2 regions of the Sporosarcina sp. Y1011 genome follow, and region 2 is predicted to be linked to the other one. Evidence: riboswitches for the same ligand, from Rfam matches in the RefSeq annotation. Region 2 holds a riboswitch; the other holds the start of a gene.
The links. A riboswitch is a leader RNA that binds a small molecule or an ion and turns the genes downstream of it on or off. The one in region 2 is predicted to bind lysine.
Positions count from the first base shown of each region.

Region 1: linked by a shared signal. The riboswitch ahead of AC25Y5_RS13630 (Na+/H+ antiporter NhaC family protein) and the one ahead of AC25Y5_RS01955 (aspartate kinase) in region 2 are both predicted to bind lysine.

Region 1 covers NZ_JBYHFP010000013.1:35,293-44,042, forward strand. The annotation lists gene AC25Y5_RS13610 (ABC transporter ATP-binding protein) at 1-123, opposite strand, end outside; gene AC25Y5_RS13615 (branched-chain amino acid ABC transporter permease) at 113-1,063, opposite strand; gene AC25Y5_RS13620 (branched-chain amino acid ABC transporter permease) at 1,077-1,952, opposite strand; gene AC25Y5_RS13625 (ABC transporter substrate-binding protein) at 2,039-3,223, opposite strand; gene AC25Y5_RS13630 (Na+/H+ antiporter NhaC family protein) at 3,667-5,226, opposite strand; lysine riboswitch at 5,371-5,553, opposite strand; gene yunB (sporulation protein YunB) at 5,612-6,388, opposite strand; gene AC25Y5_RS13640 (bifunctional metallophosphatase/5'-nucleotidase) at 6,465-7,838, opposite strand; gene AC25Y5_RS13645 (sulfite exporter TauE/SafE family protein) at 7,842-8,666, opposite strand; gene AC25Y5_RS13650 (DUF72 domain-containing protein) at 8,666-8,750, opposite strand, start outside.
Region 2 covers NZ_JBYHFP010000001.1:390,520-399,269, reverse strand. The annotation lists gene sdhA (succinate dehydrogenase flavoprotein subunit) at 1-1,495, opposite strand, end outside; gene AC25Y5_RS01965 (succinate dehydrogenase cytochrome b558 subunit) at 1,553-2,161, opposite strand; gene AC25Y5_RS01960 (YslB family protein) at 2,399-2,809, shown strand; gene AC25Y5_RS01955 (aspartate kinase) at 2,855-4,072, opposite strand; lysine riboswitch at 4,162-4,341, opposite strand; gene uvrC (excinuclease ABC subunit UvrC) at 4,390-6,183, opposite strand; gene trxA (thioredoxin) at 6,404-6,718, opposite strand; gene AC25Y5_RS01940 (electron transfer flavoprotein subunit alpha/FixB family protein) at 6,843-7,817, opposite strand; gene AC25Y5_RS01935 (electron transfer flavoprotein subunit beta/FixA family protein) at 7,851-8,624, opposite strand; gene AC25Y5_RS01930 (enoyl-CoA hydratase) at 8,650-8,750, opposite strand, start outside.

The DNA.
Region 1 (8,750 bases), on a different contig from region 2:
ATTCGGTCCAATTAGACCAATTAGTTCGCCTTGATTGATTTCCATGTTAAAATTCGAAACAGCTTTCAGCCCGCCAAACTGTATACCGACATCTTTAATTTTAAGTAACGGTTCACTTGTCATGCTGGCTGCCTCCTTTCGAACCTCTCCACAATTTGAAGTAATCCGTTATTTCCATTGTACCCATTAAACCTTTTGGACGATAAAGCATCACGATGATGAGTACAAGACTATAGATGATCATCCGTGTCTCAGGATAACCTTGCAAGAACGTGGACACTATCGTTAACAAAACCGTTGCAACAATTGCGCCTGATAAACTTCCTAAACCGCCCAACACTACATAGATCAGGATATCAATGGACTTTAAGAACCCGAAGTTTGAAGGTTGAATGATATAAAAGTTATGAGCATATAATGCGCCTGCGATACCAGCAAAGAAAGAACCAATCGCGAACGCCAGTACTTTATAATACGTTGTGTTTATCCCCATTGCATCCGATGCAATTTCATTTTCACGAACAGAGATACAAGCTCGACCATGTCTTGAATTTGTAAAATTGACGATAACGACAATTGTGACGAAAAGACAGATAAATGCAGAAGTCCATGTAGTTGCATGCGTAACTTGCATCCCCGCTGCTCCGCCCACATATTCGATATTCAAAAATACTATTCGAATGATTTCCGCAAAACCGAGTGTTGCGATCGCAAGGTAATCCCCGCGTAGCCGCAAACTAGGTATTCCTATTATCAACCCTGCAATTGTAGCAATTAGTCCTGCGGCTATTATAGCAACCGGAAATGGTAGGTTTAATTTCATTGTCACGATTGCCGAGATATATGCACCAACTGCCAAGAATCCGGCATGACCAAGTGAAAACTGTCCTGTAATACCTATTACTAAATGCAAACTGACCGCGAGCATTATATTAATGGCCATAAAAATTAATGTATTAGAGTGAAAGGTATTCAATATGCCTACATTAAGAAGCACTTGAACAACTGTATAAACGATAAGAGATGAAGCAACAAATGACCAAAACTGTTTCGACTTTTTCATGACTTTGTTTCACCTACACTTTCTCACGTGTATTTTTACCAAAGAGTCCAGATGGTTTGAAGATGAGTATTAAAATCAATATGACGAATGCCGCGGCATCTCTCCATAGAGAGAACCCGAGCGCACTGACAAACGTTTCTACAACTCCAAGCACAAGACCTCCAGCCATGGCACCTGGAATAATTCCAATTCCACCAAGGACAGCAGCAACGAATGCTTTCAAACCAGGAATAATACCCATTAATGGGTCAATCTTTGTATAATAAATACCGAAAATAACGCCCGCTGCACCAGCTAAAGCTGATCCAATCGCAAACGTAGCCGAGATTGTGTTGTCGACATTAATTCCCATAAGCTTAGCTGCTTCAGCATCATAGGAAACAGCTCGCATCGCTTTTCCGATTTTTGTTTTATGTACAATGAATTGTAGAATGATCATTAAAGTAACAGAAACAGATAGAATTAAGATTGCTTGACTGCTGATTTGAGCACCGAAAAAATCAAATGATTTATTGCGTAATACTTCAGGATACGCATCAGGTTGTGCACCACGCATATAAATAACACCATTTTGAATGAGAAGAGAAACCCCAATTGCTGTGATCAATGCAGCAATTCTCGTTGCATTCCGTAATCTCTTATAAGCGATTCGTTCAATAAGTACGCCAATAATTGCACAGGAAACCATTGATAATAGTAATGCAGGGAAAAACCCGAGTCCCCAACCAGCAATGGAGTAATACCCAATAAACGCACCTATCATAAATATTTCACCATGCGCAAAGTTAATCAGTTTTATGATTCCATAAACCATTGTGTAACCTAGTGCAATTAACGCATAAATGCTACCGAGTGAAATACCGTTTATTAGCTGTTGTAACCATTCCATGAACTTCTCACTCCTTTTCCAGCTCTAAAGTAAGGATTAAAAAAGAATGGGAGGAGGACATCCTCCCCCCATTCTTACAGTTTAAATTAAGGATTAACTTTTGTTTTAAAGACTTGTTCGCCATCTTTGAATTCAAGAATAGTAGCAGATTTGATTGGGTGATGGTTTTCATCAACCGAATACAGTCCAGTGATCAATTCAAGATCTTTCGTTTCAGCGAGGGCATCTTTAATTTTGACTGAATCCGGACCGCCTGCGCGTTTGATAGCATCAGCTAAAAGATACACTGTATCGTAACCTAGTGCGTTGAATGCATCTGGTGATTTACTGAATTTCTCATTGAACTTATCGTTGAAGTCTTGAATGATGCCATCTGGATCTTCAGATGAATAGTGATTTGTTGTGAATGTATTGTTCAATGCATCTGCACCAGCAAGCTCAATTAGAGTAGGAGAATCCCATCCATCTGCTCCCATTAGTGGAACATCGATACCCATTTCACGAGCCTGTTTAACGATTAGTCCTACTTCTTCATAATATCCAGGGATGAAGATGAATTCAGGATTCGCAGCTTTAATACGAGTTAGCGTTGAACGGAAATCAGAATCCTTACCTACGTATGATTCTTCAGCAATAATTTTACCGCCTGCTTTTTCAAAATCTTTTTTGAATGATGCAGCAAGACCTTTTGAATAATCGCTTGCATTATCAGTGAAAATCGCTACGTTTTTAACACCAAGATCGTTTGCTGCAAAGTTTGCTGCAACCGTTCCTTGGAATGGATCGATGAATGAAGTACGGAAAACGAATTCATTCACACTTCCGTCTTCTTTGACTGTTACTGTAGGGCTTGTTCCAGATGGACTGATAAGCGGTGTTTCGTTGCCGTTCGCAATTTCAGCCTGTGCAACAGTAGCACCACTCGTTGCCGCACCGATGATTGCAACTACTTTATCCTGAGTGATCAATTTAAGTGCTGCACTCGTAGCCTCAGCAGGATCGGATTTATTATCAACTTTCACAAGTTCGATTTCCTGACCATCAATTCCGCCATCTGCGTTTATTTCTTCAACAGCAAGTTCAATTCCTGATAACTCTGAAGTACCATAAGAAGCAACATTACCTGACAATTCAAGGTTGACCCCGATTTTAATCGTATCGCCATCCTTAGAGCCGCCTGTGCTTCCTTCTTCAGCTTTTTCCCCTGCACACCCTGCCAGTATTCCGACAGCTAGTGCCGAAACGGCAAATACACTTACAAACTTTTTCATTTTCAAATGAAATCCCCCTTTTTATTGATATTTCAGATAATTAAAACCGTTCCATCTTTTTAAAAAAAACTAACGATTCTCTTTTTCTAGAAATATCACTTTTTTCCTACTTACAAGCCCATTGTAAAACAAACTTCTTATTCAGTCTATAGCAATTTTCATATAATTATATTTCACTGAATAAAATATTCGACCTAGTAAATTTTTACAGTTATTTTTTGTATTATTATCACTAGATTAAATCCAGTTTATTCCTCCTTTACGATCACATAGGACCAAAAAATAGTGTTTTATTAATCTCATATCACTTTTTGGTCTTAATGCCTAGTATATACACCTATCAGACTATTGTCAAAACATTTTTTTGTTAGAAAACTATTATTATTATAATAAAAAAGCGGTAGCCTAAGCCACCGCTTTTTAGTATAAGATTATCAATACTATTAATGTGCCACTTTACTAGCCCGCATTGTCCAGACAGTAAAAAATACTAACAAAATAATAATAACGCCAACGAGGCCGATCCAGATCGAACCTGTAATACCAAGAATGACATAGCCCATCGTAGCGATTACAGCACTGATCAGCGCGTAAGGAAACTGTGTCGAAACATGATCGATATGGTTACATCCTGCGCCTGTAGAAGATAGAATTGTCGTATCGGAAATTGGTGAAGCGTGATCTCCGAATACAGCCCCCGCAAGAACTGCAGCAAGCGCCGGCAGTAACATTTCCGGTGCTGCTTCAATCATGATTGTTCCTGCAATCGGCAGAAGAATACCGAACGACCCCCAAGAACTTCCGGTTGAAAAAGCCATAATGCAAGCAAGTATGAACATAATAACAGGCAAGAATGAAACCGGTATATTTGATTTCATTACAAGGTCAGATAAGAATAGACCCGTTTCAAGTGTTCCGATTAAGAACGATAGTGACCAAGCAAAAATAAGGATTAAAACAGGCGGCATCATAGACTTCAGTCCATTTGTAAATGCACTGCCCATAAGTGAATAGCTTGCCGTTTCATTATTTTTCATCTGCTGCATATATAAAGTTACTGCAACTAACGTAGCTATAATTCCGCCCAACAACAATGAAAGTGCGACATCCGTATTTTCAAAGATCGAGAAGATATTCATCGATCCTCCAATTAAATAGCCAGACCAAATCATCACTGCAAATGTTACTACAACGAGTGTGACAATCGGCGCCACAAGATCTCGGATGCGGCCATGCGTGTGCACTGGGAATTCCTCTTTCAATTGACCTGGAATTGCTTTGTCAGGGTCAAATAATTGGCCTGTTTCAGTTGCAAGTTGTTCATGTTTCTTCATTGAGAATAGATCCAAATTAGTCCATGCAAGGAAGAATACCATTGCGAGTGTTGCGATAACGTAGAAATTCATGGGTGCCATCATTACGAACGCGGATAATGGCGAATAACTGATTGCTGCTGCGCCGCCAAATATAAGGGCGAGTTGTCCGATTAAAAAGGCACCCCAGCTTGAAATTGGTGAAATGACACAAATCGGTGCTGAAGTCGAGTCGATGAAATAAGCCAATTTCGCTCTTGAAACCCGGTGCTGATCCGTAATCGGACGCGCGATTTGTCCCACTGCCAATGCATTGAAATAATCATCCACGAAAATAGCAAGACCGAGTGATACCGTGAGCAATTTTGCCCCACGTTTTGTTTTAATATGGCGTACTGCCCATTCTGCAAATGCTCTGCTACCTCCAGACAAGCTAACGAAAGCAGTGATAACACCTAAGAGTAGGATAAATAGAACAATGTAAATATTTGCTGTATTTAGTCCACCATCCCAAAATGTCGCTTTAATGGATTGCCATAATATGCTCAGCGTTTCTACAGGAGCGAATGACGCCGCTAACAAAGCACCTGAGACGATTCCTGCTCCTAGCGATAACAGCACCCTTTTTGTTGCAAACACCATAATAATGGCGATTAGTGGTGGTAATATTGATACCCAAGTTCCAATCATTTTCTATTCCTCCATTTTGTCGGGTCGAGGCCCTTTCAAGGGGGAATACAAAAAACCGACTGCTAATTACACTTCTCGAGTGTAATTGGAGCCGGCTTTATCTACGTTTCGTTTGTTGGATAAATAATACAGCTTATCTAACTCACGACTTGTAGCTCATCATACATGTTGTTAAGACGTATGACAGTGTTATCCCTATTCGGAACAACCCCAGCCTGATAGATCTCGACGATCATACCACGCTTCGGCAAAGCTTCCTTTTGCACACGGTCATCGGTGTCAATCTCGCGTGTGTGACTAATAAGCAATGCAGCCTCTACCCAATCGATATTTCTAATCCTCTAATAGCCTATCAGTTATCCGCAGCATTTTCAAGTATTCTTCTTCACTCATACTCAGGGCTTAACGGAACTTCAACCGAAGGAGCATTATCGGTTCCATTATTGTAGATTTGAGGAACCTTCCCTTGAATAAGCCCCATGGCTACCGGAATTTTTTGATTAATAACACTTTTTTCAGTTGCAAGCGGAACTATAATCTGGACATTGACTGTTAATAATATATTCACTTCAACGTAGGCACTGTTTATACCAAAAGGAAGAATTTCCGTATCGATTGTCGCACTGACATCACCAATGACATGGAAACGAATTGGAATCTTAGGACCCAAGTTTCCTAGCAATGGGATATTCGTCGCTTGACCGATAGGAACGAAGAAGACGACTCCTCCTTGAGTTTCCATTGCATCGGGATCGAATTTGATTTCATTCTGCGGGGGTAATATATCAAGATTTCCCTCCGAAGCTTGTTGTAAATGGGACTCGACAAGCGTTTGGGTTTCAGCCAACACCCTGTTAATAACTTCCGTGTTAAACTTCCATGTAACAACACCCGTAGATTCATTGGGAATATCCACGATGATATCATTAACGTCGAGCACAGTAGCAACCCTTGAATTGATGGCCTTACTAATAACATGTGAGGCTATTCTTTGCGTCTGTACTTCTGCATATTGGACATATATTGGAGTAAGCCTCATATTGACTACATAAAAGAACAAGAAAACTGCTATAAAAAATGTAGGTACTAAAATAGGTAATAGTCTACGCTTTTTTTTCCTGGTTTTCCTGGTTCTCCTGGTGACTTGCCCCTGAAATTTCAAAACGACTCCTCCTGCTTTTAAGCTATGCAGGAATTGAGCCGTTTATTCTTAGGCGATATGCGCACAGTACCAATGATTAAGACTTAAAATGTTCGGTCCCGTACCAGCCAAGCACATCTCGAATCAACTCAGGCATGTAATACTCTACCTCTGCATGTCTGAGGGATGGAAAGAAATGTCCGAACGTAAACATATCTAATGTTGCAAGGGTATATTTTTGACCTGGTACGACCTCACGATTTCCCGCAAAAAGTTGTCCATGTCTATTCTGATATAATCTTTCATAAATCATCGCGCCCATTAATGTGCCCCGGAAACCGAGGCCTTTGATTTCAATTTGTGGCCAATCCTTATTTAAAGAAAGCTTATATACTTCTATAAGTTCGACTCCATCCAGTGTGATGAGACACGGGTTTATGGGATGTGGCAGAAGTGAATGCAAATCGCCTTTCGTTACCCAACCTTTATCGAGACTACCTAGGAAAATCCCTGCATTAAACATGGCACAATCAGCCTGTGAATAGGCAATGAGTGCCCGACCGAAGAACGAGGATAAGGGGCTACCCTCAAACAGATTCTGTTGCAACCGTGAAGGATTATCAAAGACCTTATCTTCCATCGCCCTTTTCCCAAGTTGTATTAAATGATTCGATTGGGCGATATCCTCTTCACTTCTTTTAACCAAATCCGCCCTAACTAGTTCTGCGTCGATAGTGAGAGTACTTTTTGTGCTACTAGCAACTTTCAATGTCACATGGCCCACATACTCACCATATTTACCCGTTGCAGCCAATAATGTATCCCCAATCAGCTTGCCTTCATGGAAAAGGTGATGCGTGTGCGCACCGAAAATGATATCAATCTCCGGACACTCCACTGCGAGTTGCTCGTCTTCATGAATACCCATATGCGATAAGCAAACGATTAGGTCCGTTTCTGATGCAAGCTGTTTGGCAATGCCCATTAAGCTTTCGCGGGGTGGCGTAATTTTCCAGCCCAATTTCGAATAGAACGCCTGATATTCTGCAGTTGCTCCTATAACGCCAATTTTCGTTCCACTGGCAGTAACATAAATTTTGTAAGGTTGCGCCCATTTCGGACGATTTCCATCCTGTTCAAACAAATTACTTAGAATGACTTCAAAACGAGCATCTGCGTAAAGTGAGTTTAATGCAGCTTTCGACATTGTGATTCCTTCATTATTACCTATTGTAACTGCATCATAACCAGCTTCATTCAACAGTCTAACATTTCCTTGTCCTTTCGTTCCTTCCGTAAATGGATGTGAACGATCCACGTGATCACCGATGTCGAATACGTAACAAGCCTCACCATTTAATAAGTGTTTATTCTTTTCATCACAAAGAAACCGGCTAATCTGTGGCCAGCTTTCAAAATGACTGTGGATATCGTTTGTATGATAAAAGTGAATCACTTCAATTTGATTCATATGTCACCCCAAAAGTCCTTCAATAATCGATCTGACTCCAAGTAAAAGCAAGATAATACGCAGTGCAACAACAACAGTTTCCGATTTCATTTTCTGGTTCAGCCGAGCTCCGATTTTGGCTCCAATGTATGCGGCCGGAATGACCGGAATCGTATATAACCAAGGAACATTACCGAGCGATATATGTGTAATCGAGTTGACAATCGCCGATAAGAAAACCATGAACATTGATGTACTGACTGCAACATGGGGCGGAAATAAAAAGAGTAACATCATGGCTGGTACTAGAATTGAACCACCACCGATGCCAAAAAGACCTGACGCAAATCCAACACCAAATGTTAGGATCAATGCAAACCAGACAGGAAATCCATAGACATAGGTCTCATCCATATTATCTGTAAATGTCCTCTTTTTACCATGATTTACAAACCAATCAACCGGTTTTAAATGCTTACGGACCAAAAGAATGATTGATAAAATAATTAATAAAATGCCGAAATAAAGATTAAACGATGGCAAATCGAGCCCTTTATTCACAAAAGCACCTAGGAGAGTCCCCGGAACACTGCCCAGGAAAAAGATATATCCACTCCTAAAATCAATTGTTTTGCCCTTCATATAAGAAAGCGTCGAAGCCAGTCCTGTGAAAATCATCATAATGACAGAAAGCCCGACAGCCGTTTGTGGTGTAATTCCATCTATCAAGCCCAGATTAATACCGACAAATAATGTCGCCGGCACAAGGATCACTCCACCTCCCAAACCCACGAGTGCACCAATAATCCCTGCCGCAAGACCGATAACGGCTAATAAGAAATACTCCATTACCATTCTCCTTCAAACAAGTCGAGCTGTTTTGATGTTAGACTTTCATAATTAATGTTAAGTACCTTTTGTAGCCGTTTAGCA
Region 2 (8,750 bases):
TAGACCACTTTTGTGTATCGATAATGTTAATGTTTTCATAACGTTCTAGAAGCTCGACGATCTTATCATCCGTAGCTTGAAGCTTATCATTGTGGCGTACCACTGTAACGTTATCTGTCATCCATTCTCCAAGCTCTTTATGAAGGATATACGCATTTTCAGTACCGTTCATTTTAAGTGTATCATCCCACTTCTGTTGCTCTTCTTTTTCTGCCTCGTCAAAGATTGTTGAAGGGAGATCCACTACAGATCGTTTTAAGTGCTTCATATATTTGATAGCATTCGGTCCTGCGACCATTCCACCGTATATTGCTGAAAGGAGTGAGTTTGCGCCAAGACGGTTTGCACCATGCTGCGAATAATCAACTTCTCCTGCTGCAAATAGGCCTGGAATACTTGTTTGCTGATCATAATCGACCCATAACCCGCCCATTGAATAGTGGACTGCCGGGAAGATTTTCATCGGAAGTTTACGCGGATCGTCGCCTGTAAATTTCTCGTATATTTCAATAATTCCGCCCAGCTTGATATCAAGTTCTTTCGGATCCTTATGGGAAAGGTCCAAGTACACCATGTTTTCGCCGTTAATACCAAGTTTTTGATTAACACAAACGTCGAAAATTTCACGGGTTGCAATATCTCGAGGTACAAGGTTACCGTAGTCCGGATATTTTTCTTCGAGGAAGTACCAAGGTTTTCCGTCTTTATAAGTCCAGATACGACCGCCTTCACCACGTGCAGATTCACTCATAAGACGAAGTTTGTCGTCTCCTGGAATCGCTGTAGGGTGAATTTGAATGAACTCACCGTTTGCATATTGTGCTCCTTGTTGATAAACGATGGAAGCAGCAGAACCTGTATTTATGACTGAGTTTGTCGTTTTCCCGAAAATGATACCGGGACCACCTGTAGCCATAATTACTGCGTCGCCTCTAAACGCTTTAATTTCCATTGTTTTCATGTTTTGTGCTTTGATACCGCGGCATACGCCTTCTTCGTCAAGTACAACACCTAAGAATTCCCAGTGTTCATATTTCTGAACAAGTCCATCGACTTCAAAACGTCGAACTTGCTCATCAAGTGCATATAGAAGCTGTTGCCCTGTTGTTGCTCCCGCAAATGCCGTACGGTGGTGCATTGTACCTCCGAAGCGTCGGAAATCCAAAAGTCCTTCAGGTGTCCGGTTGAACATTACGCCCATACGGTCCAACAAACTAATGATTCCTGGTGCCGCGGCCGTCATGGCTTGTACAGGGGGTTGATTCGCAAGGAAGTCTCCTCCATATACAGAGTCATCGAAGTGGATTTCAACCGAATCGCCTTCCCCTTTTGTATTCACTGCGCCGTTGATGCCACCTTGCGCACATACTGAGTGGGAACGTTTAACCGGAACAATTGAGAACAGGTCGACCGGCGTGCCGTCTTCAGCTGCTTTGATAGTTGCCATCAAGCCTGCAAGACCTCCGCCGACAACAATCAATCTGCTTTTCGCCATTATTGTTTCACTCCTCAAATTATAGGGATCTCGTATTTCGCTAAATTAATTTTTTTATTAAATGAAAGCAAGTAGTGCTTGTACACCAATTACAGAGAGAACTAGGAAAACGACAATTGAAATATATGTAACTATTTTTTGTGAACGCGGTGATTGTGTTAATCCCCAGCTTACTAGGAATGACCAAATACCGTTTGACAAGTGGAATGTTGCCGCAATAACTCCCGCAATGTAGAATGCAAGCATGAACGGATTCGACAATATATCTTCCATCATATTAAAGTCCACATCAGCACCTAATGCTTTTTGAACTCTAGTCTGATAAATATGCCATGCGATGAACACAACTAGGAATACTCCAGTTATGCGTTGTAGCATAAACATCCAGTTACGGAAAGTACCGTATCGTTGTACGTTGTTTTTCGATGTGAAAGCTATGTACACACCATAGAATCCGTGGAACATGAGTGGAATGTAGATGATAAACCATTCAAGGTACAGAACGAATGGTAAGCTCCCCATGAAATTGGAAGCGGTGTTGAATGCTTCTGGACCCCGTGTCGCAAAATGGTTAATGACCAAATGCTGGACAAGAAAAAGCCCCACCGGAATGATTCCGAGCAACGAATGAAGACGACGTAAATAGAAATCTGATTCTCTTGACAAGTCTTTTACCCTCCCTTATTAACTGAGTCCGCCAATCGTCGTATGCCATCGTTTCGACACGAAGCAAATGTTGACGGCGTACCTCTTCATGGTACAATATTATGACATAACCATTGTACTCCTCAGTTTTGAAGAGGTCAAGACGATTCAGGCTTTTTGCCACGCCTTAATCTAGTACTCTTTTATGCCATTAGACTTACTGATTCTATCATTTAACCGAAAGGGTTGCATGTTCGATTGGAAAACATTACATACGATACGCCGACCCGATTCGGCTATGAACTTTTACGGGACCACGTGTTGCCTAGTATTCTCGGCAACCACGAAGATGACATTCTGTACTGGGCTGGAAAAGATGTGGCCAGAAAATTCCCCATATTCAGCATTGATGAAATACCTATTTTCTTTACGGAAGCCGGTTGGGGTCCACTTCATCTTGATAAGACTGAAAAAGAAGAAGCGTTTTATTCGATGAAAAACGATTTTGGGACAAATAACCAAAATAGATCTTGTCAACTTGAAGCGGGCTTCATTGCAGAACAATACCAAAAATTAAATGGACTTCTGACTGAATGCTACGGTGAAATGAAAGACGGTTTGGTGCACTTTCAAGTCAAATGGGATTTAAAAACCAAAATTGAAGCATGAATCGAAGATGCCCCGGTATTGGGTGCATCTTCTTTTAATTCTACTTTACTTTCTATCTAAACCGAATTGCTCATGAAGTGTTGCAACTGCTTTCTCCATATCCGATTCAGGAATGACTACGGAGACTTTGATTTCAGAAGTGCTCACCATTTTCACGGGAACGGTTGCGTTCCTCAGCGTGTCGAACATTTGCGCAGCAACTCCCGGATTCGATACCATTCCACTGCCCACGATTGAAACTTTCGCCAGTCCTACTTCAAAATCTGCCCGACTGTAACCGAGCGATTCTTTTTCGGTCTCCAAAACATTTATCGCTTCTGCGAAATCCTCTTTTTTAATGGAAAATGACACAGACGGCTGTACGCCTTCCATAATTGTCTGGACAATGATGTCGACGTTTACATGTTGTTTCGCGAGTGCAGTGAAAATGTTAGCAAGTGAGCCATTATAAGGAACTTCATACATCACTGTAATCCGTACAATTTCTCTCTCAAAAGCGATGCCACGTACAATTAAATTGTTCTCCAAATCGATTTCCTCCTTGATAACTGTTCCTACTCCGTCCATATGAGCCGGTCTTACCCGAAGCGGCATTTGATGATTTTTTGCAAACTCAACTGCTCTTGGATGAAGCACACCCGCGCCAAGGTTAGCGATTTCCAACATTTCATCGTAAGAAATTTCCTCAAGTTTCGTCGCTTGTTCGATCAATCTTGGGTCCGTCGTAAATACCCCTTCGACGTCCGTGTAAATATCACAACTAGCTGCATCGAGTGCAATCGCAATTGCGACGGCACTCGTATCGGAACCACCGCGACCAAGTGTTGTCAGCTCACCGTTATTATCAATACCTTGGAAACCAGTGATTACTGCAACCGCTCCTGATTCTAATGCGGTTTGAATTTTGTCAGCATTAACTTGTTCAATCCTTGCATTACCATGAACAGCCTCTGTCGTTACCCCTGCTTGCCAACCTGTGTATGACCGTGCTTCTAACCCTTGTGCAGTAATCGCCATTGCAAGTAAAGACGCTGTTACTTGTTCTCCTGTTACAAGGAGCATATCTAATTCGCGCCGTCCTGCTTTGGGATTAATCTCCATTGCCAACCTTAAAAGTTCATCTGTTGTTTTACCCATCGCAGAGACAATGACAGCCACTTGGTTTCCACGATTAACCTCATTTTTAACAAGTGTTGCAGCCCGTGCAATTCTCTCTGGATTTGCAACTGATGTCCCTCCGAATTTCATTACAATACGTCCCATGATTTTTCCTCCATTTTCCCCTGAATGCAAAAACGGCCCTCAAAAGCATGAGAGCCGGTCTGATTGGAGCTATCCCCGAAGAGACGCCCCATCCAGATAGCCCTCCAGGTATTTCCACACCTGACAAATCTCCACTTATTCAATGGAAATCCAGCATGACAATCGTGACAGACGATTCATCCGCTTCGGCGAATACCCCTTTCAATCCCTTTCATTAGGCTGCCGCCTTCCGTGGATCTACTATTGGTTACCGCACCTCTATCTTCACTACATATAAATGTATTAGTGAAAAAATTCATTGGTTTCACCTTACCATATTACTTTTTTTCTCGCAATGCCATCTCGCGAAAATGCGCTTCAACTGATTTTGCTACACCTGCAGGTAGTCCTGCTTCTTGCAATTGTTCAATCGTAGCTAAGCGAATCTTTTCCACGGATTCAAAATGCCTTAATAGCATCGTTTTCCGTTTTTGCCCAACTCCCGGCAATCCATCCAGTGCTGACGTCAATGAATTCGTTTCGCGGCGTTGTCTGTGGAACGTGATTGCAAACCGATGCACTTCATCCTGGATTCTTTGCAATAAGTAAAATCCTTCACTCGACCTCTTAAGTGGTATCATTTCAACAGGGTTACCATAAAGGAGTTGTGCTGTTTGGTGCTTCTCATCTTTTGCAAGTCCCGCAATGGGAATGGATAAATTCAACTCATCCTCAATGATTTCTCTAACAGACTCCATATGACCTTTACCCCCATCAACAACAATAAGATCTGGTAATGGCAAATCATCTTTCAACACACGAATATAACGTCTCCGTACAACTTCACGCATTGCACCATAATCGTCGTGCGCTGCCGCGGTCATCGTTTTATATTTTCTGTAATCTTTACGATTCGGTTTCCCATCCACAAATGAAACCATTGCAGAAACTGCATCAGCGCCATACATATGTGAGTTATCAAATGCTTCAATACGTAAAGGCACTGTGATGTTCATCGCTTTGCCAAGTTCCTCACATGCACCGATTGTCCGCATTTCCTGACGTTCAATGAGATGGAACTTTTCTGACAATGATATCTCTGCATTTTTGACTGCCAATTGGACTAGATCTTTCTTTTTTCCGCGCTGTGGAATGAATACATTGACATCGAGAAGCCTACTGATGATTACATTATCGATTCCTTGTGGCAAAAGTATTTCCTGGGGAATCAAGTGTTGTGATTTTCCATAAAATTGGCCAATGAAAGTCAGCAATTCCTCTTCAGGTTCTTGATAAAGTGGAAAAAGTGACACATCCCGTTCTATCAACTTTCCTTGACGGACAAAAAAGACTTGAACACACATCCAGCCGTGATCGACTGCAAATCCGAAAATATCACGATCCGTGAAGTCATTCATGGTCATCGCTTGTTTCTCCATGACCGCTTCAATATTAGCAATCTGATCACGATATTCTTTTGCCCGTTCAAATTCCAGATTTTCCGCTGCAGCAGACATTTTCTCTGTTAATTCTTTTTTCACTTTTTTATAACCGCCGTTTAAAAATCGGCTGATATCGTCTACCATTTCTTTGTACGTATCAGTACTCACTTCATTAATGCACGGGGCGAGGCATTGGCCAAGATGGTAATATAAACAGGCTCGGTCCGGCATCTTTAAACACTTTCGATAAGGATAGAGTCGGTCAAGTAATTTTTTGGTTTCCCCCGCAGCAAATGCATTTGGGTATGGACCAAAATACTTCCCTTTGTCTTTTTTGACTTGTCTTGTAATAATTAGTTTCGGATGTCGTTCGGCGGTCAACTTTAAATACGGATATGTTTTATCATCCTTTAGCATGATATTATATTTCGGATCATACTGTTTGATCAGATTCAATTCAAGAACAAGAGCCTCCAGATTTGAAGATGTGACAATGTATTCAAAATCTGTAATTTCCCCAACCAGTCGCTGTGTTTTCCCGTCATGGCTTCCCGTAAAGTAACTGCGCACACGATTTTTCAACACTTTTGCCTTGCCGACATAGATAATTGTCCCTTGCCTGTCTTTCATTAAATAACAACCCGGCAACTCCGGTAATATAGCCAACTTCTCTGAAATTAGTTCATTCATCTATTTCACCTACCAAAAAAACCGGGAGCCTTTGAAGGGACCCGGTTATACTTTCAAATATGCCTCAATTTGTTTACACTAAGATATTGAATGGAGTTTCCTCGATTGACTCCATTCAATATCCTCGACATCCGCCAGAGGCTTCAGCTCGACGAGAAGAAATTATATTCCATTCCTCTCTATCGGTAACTTAGGCATTGTTGCTGAATTATGTTAATAATTAAGCGTGCTTTGAAATCAATTCTGCAAGTGCTTCTTTCGGTTTGAAACCGACAACTTTATCGACGATTTCTCCGTCTTTGAAAAGAACCAATGTAGGGATTGACATAATGCCGTATTTACCAGCTGTTTCCTGATTGTCGTCTACGTCAACTTTAACAATACTTGCTTTCCCTGTGATTTCGCCGTCTAGTTCTTCAAGTACTGGAGCGATCATTTTACAAGGTCCACACCAAGGTGCCCAAAAGTCTACAAGGACTAATCCTTCTTTAATGTTCTCTTCAAAGTTTTGATCAGTTGCGTGAATAATAGCCATAATGTATTTCCTCCTCTTATTAGATAACCTATGATCGTATTATAGCATGCTGCTATATCCCGACCTAAATATATGCTTTGCAAAAAAAGTAAGCGCCCTGCTAATGAGGGCGCTTACTTTTGAATCAGTTCGTTTTAAGCTTTTTGATTTCTTCAATCATCATTGGAATAACCTCAAATAGGTCTCCAACAATACCGTAGTCAGCTACTTTAAAAATATTCGCTTCTGAATCTTTATTGATAGCCACGATTATTTTTGAGTTAGACATTCCTGCCATATGCTGGATTGCACCTGAAATTCCTGCAGCGATGTACAGATCCGGTGTAACAACTTTTCCTGTTTGTCCAATTTGTAATGAATAGTCACAGTAGTCAGCGTCACATGCCCCGCGTGAAGCACCGATTGCTCCGCCTAATAGTGATGCGAGTTCTTGCAGTGGTTCAAAGCCTTCTGCACTTTTCACACCGCGCCCCCCTGCAACAACAACTTTCGCTTCCGAAAGGTCGACGCCATCTGTCGATTTACGGATAACTTCAGAAATGATTGTCCGTAGATTAGTAACCTCAACAGGTACCGCTGTTACTTCGCCAGAACGGTTTGCATCATGCTCTAACGGTGCAATGTTATTCGGGCGAACTGTTATAAACAATAATCCATCTTTATTTTTTACTTTTTCAAATGCTTTACCGGAGAAGATAGGACGGATGAATACTGCCGCATCGCCTTCTCCTTCAATAGCAGTTACATCAGAAATTAAACCCGATGCTAGTTTACTAGCAACTTTAGGTGAAAGATCTTTTCCAAGAGCCGTATGACCAAAAACAACAGCATCCGGTTTTTCCTGATCATAAACAGCCATGAATGCTTGGCTGAAACCATCGGAAGTATAAAGTTTCAAATGTGGATGCTCAACAGTGATCACACGATCCGCTCCATAATGGATCATTTCTTCCGCTAACGATTGTACTGCATCGCCGAGCAAGATGCCGACAACTTCTCCGCCTCCAGATACCTTTTTAGCAGCTGCAATCGCTTCAAACGAAACGTTACGCAATGCCCCTTCTCGTGCTTCCCCAAGTACTACTACTTTTTTAGACATCCATAGTCCCTCCTATTACAATTAAAAGTCAGATTAGATTACTTTAGCTTCGGTTTTAAGAAGATTAACAAGTTCTTTTACTTGATCGGCAACATCGCCTTCTAGAACACGTCCAGCGGCTTTTTGCGGTGGAAGATAAATTTCGATTGTTTGTGTTTTAGCTTCCACGTCTTCTTCCTCAAGATCTAGATCATCAAGCTCAAGCTCTTCTAACGGTTTTTTCTTGGCTTTCATGATTCCTGGAAGTGAAGGATAGCGAGGTTCATTTAGACCTTGCTGTGCAGTCACTAAGAGTGGAAGTGACGTTTCAATCGTTTCAGAATCCCCCTCAACATCACGAATGATTTTGACTGAAGTTCCGCTAATTTCAAGGTTCGTGATTGTCGTTACACAGTTGATGCCCAAAAGTTCGGCAACACGCGGACCAACTTGTCCAGAACCACCATCGATTGCAACATTTCCTGCAAGAATCAAATTAGCTTCCTTATCTTTCAAGTACTCAGCGATGATTTTAGCAGATGTAAACTCGTCCATTTCATCTAGATCATCCTCAGTATTGATAAGCACTGCTTTATCAGCACCCATTGCAAGCGCTGTACGAAGTTGTTTTTCAGCGTCTTCTCCACCAATTGTTATAACAGTAACTTCACCATCATTTGCGTCGCGTACTTGGATGGCTTCTTCAATTGCGTATTCATCATATGGGTTAATGATAAACTCCGCACCGTCTTCGGCAATTTTACCGTTTGTGATTGTAATTTTTTCCTCTGTATCAAATGTCCGTTTAACTAAAACATAAATGTTCATATTCCATACCCCCTCAACTTTTTGGTTATTTTCCTTTAAATACTGGAACTCGTTTTTCCAAGAATGCTTGAATTCCTTCTTTAGCATCTTCAGAGATGAAAACGTTACCAAATGAATCAGCTTCCG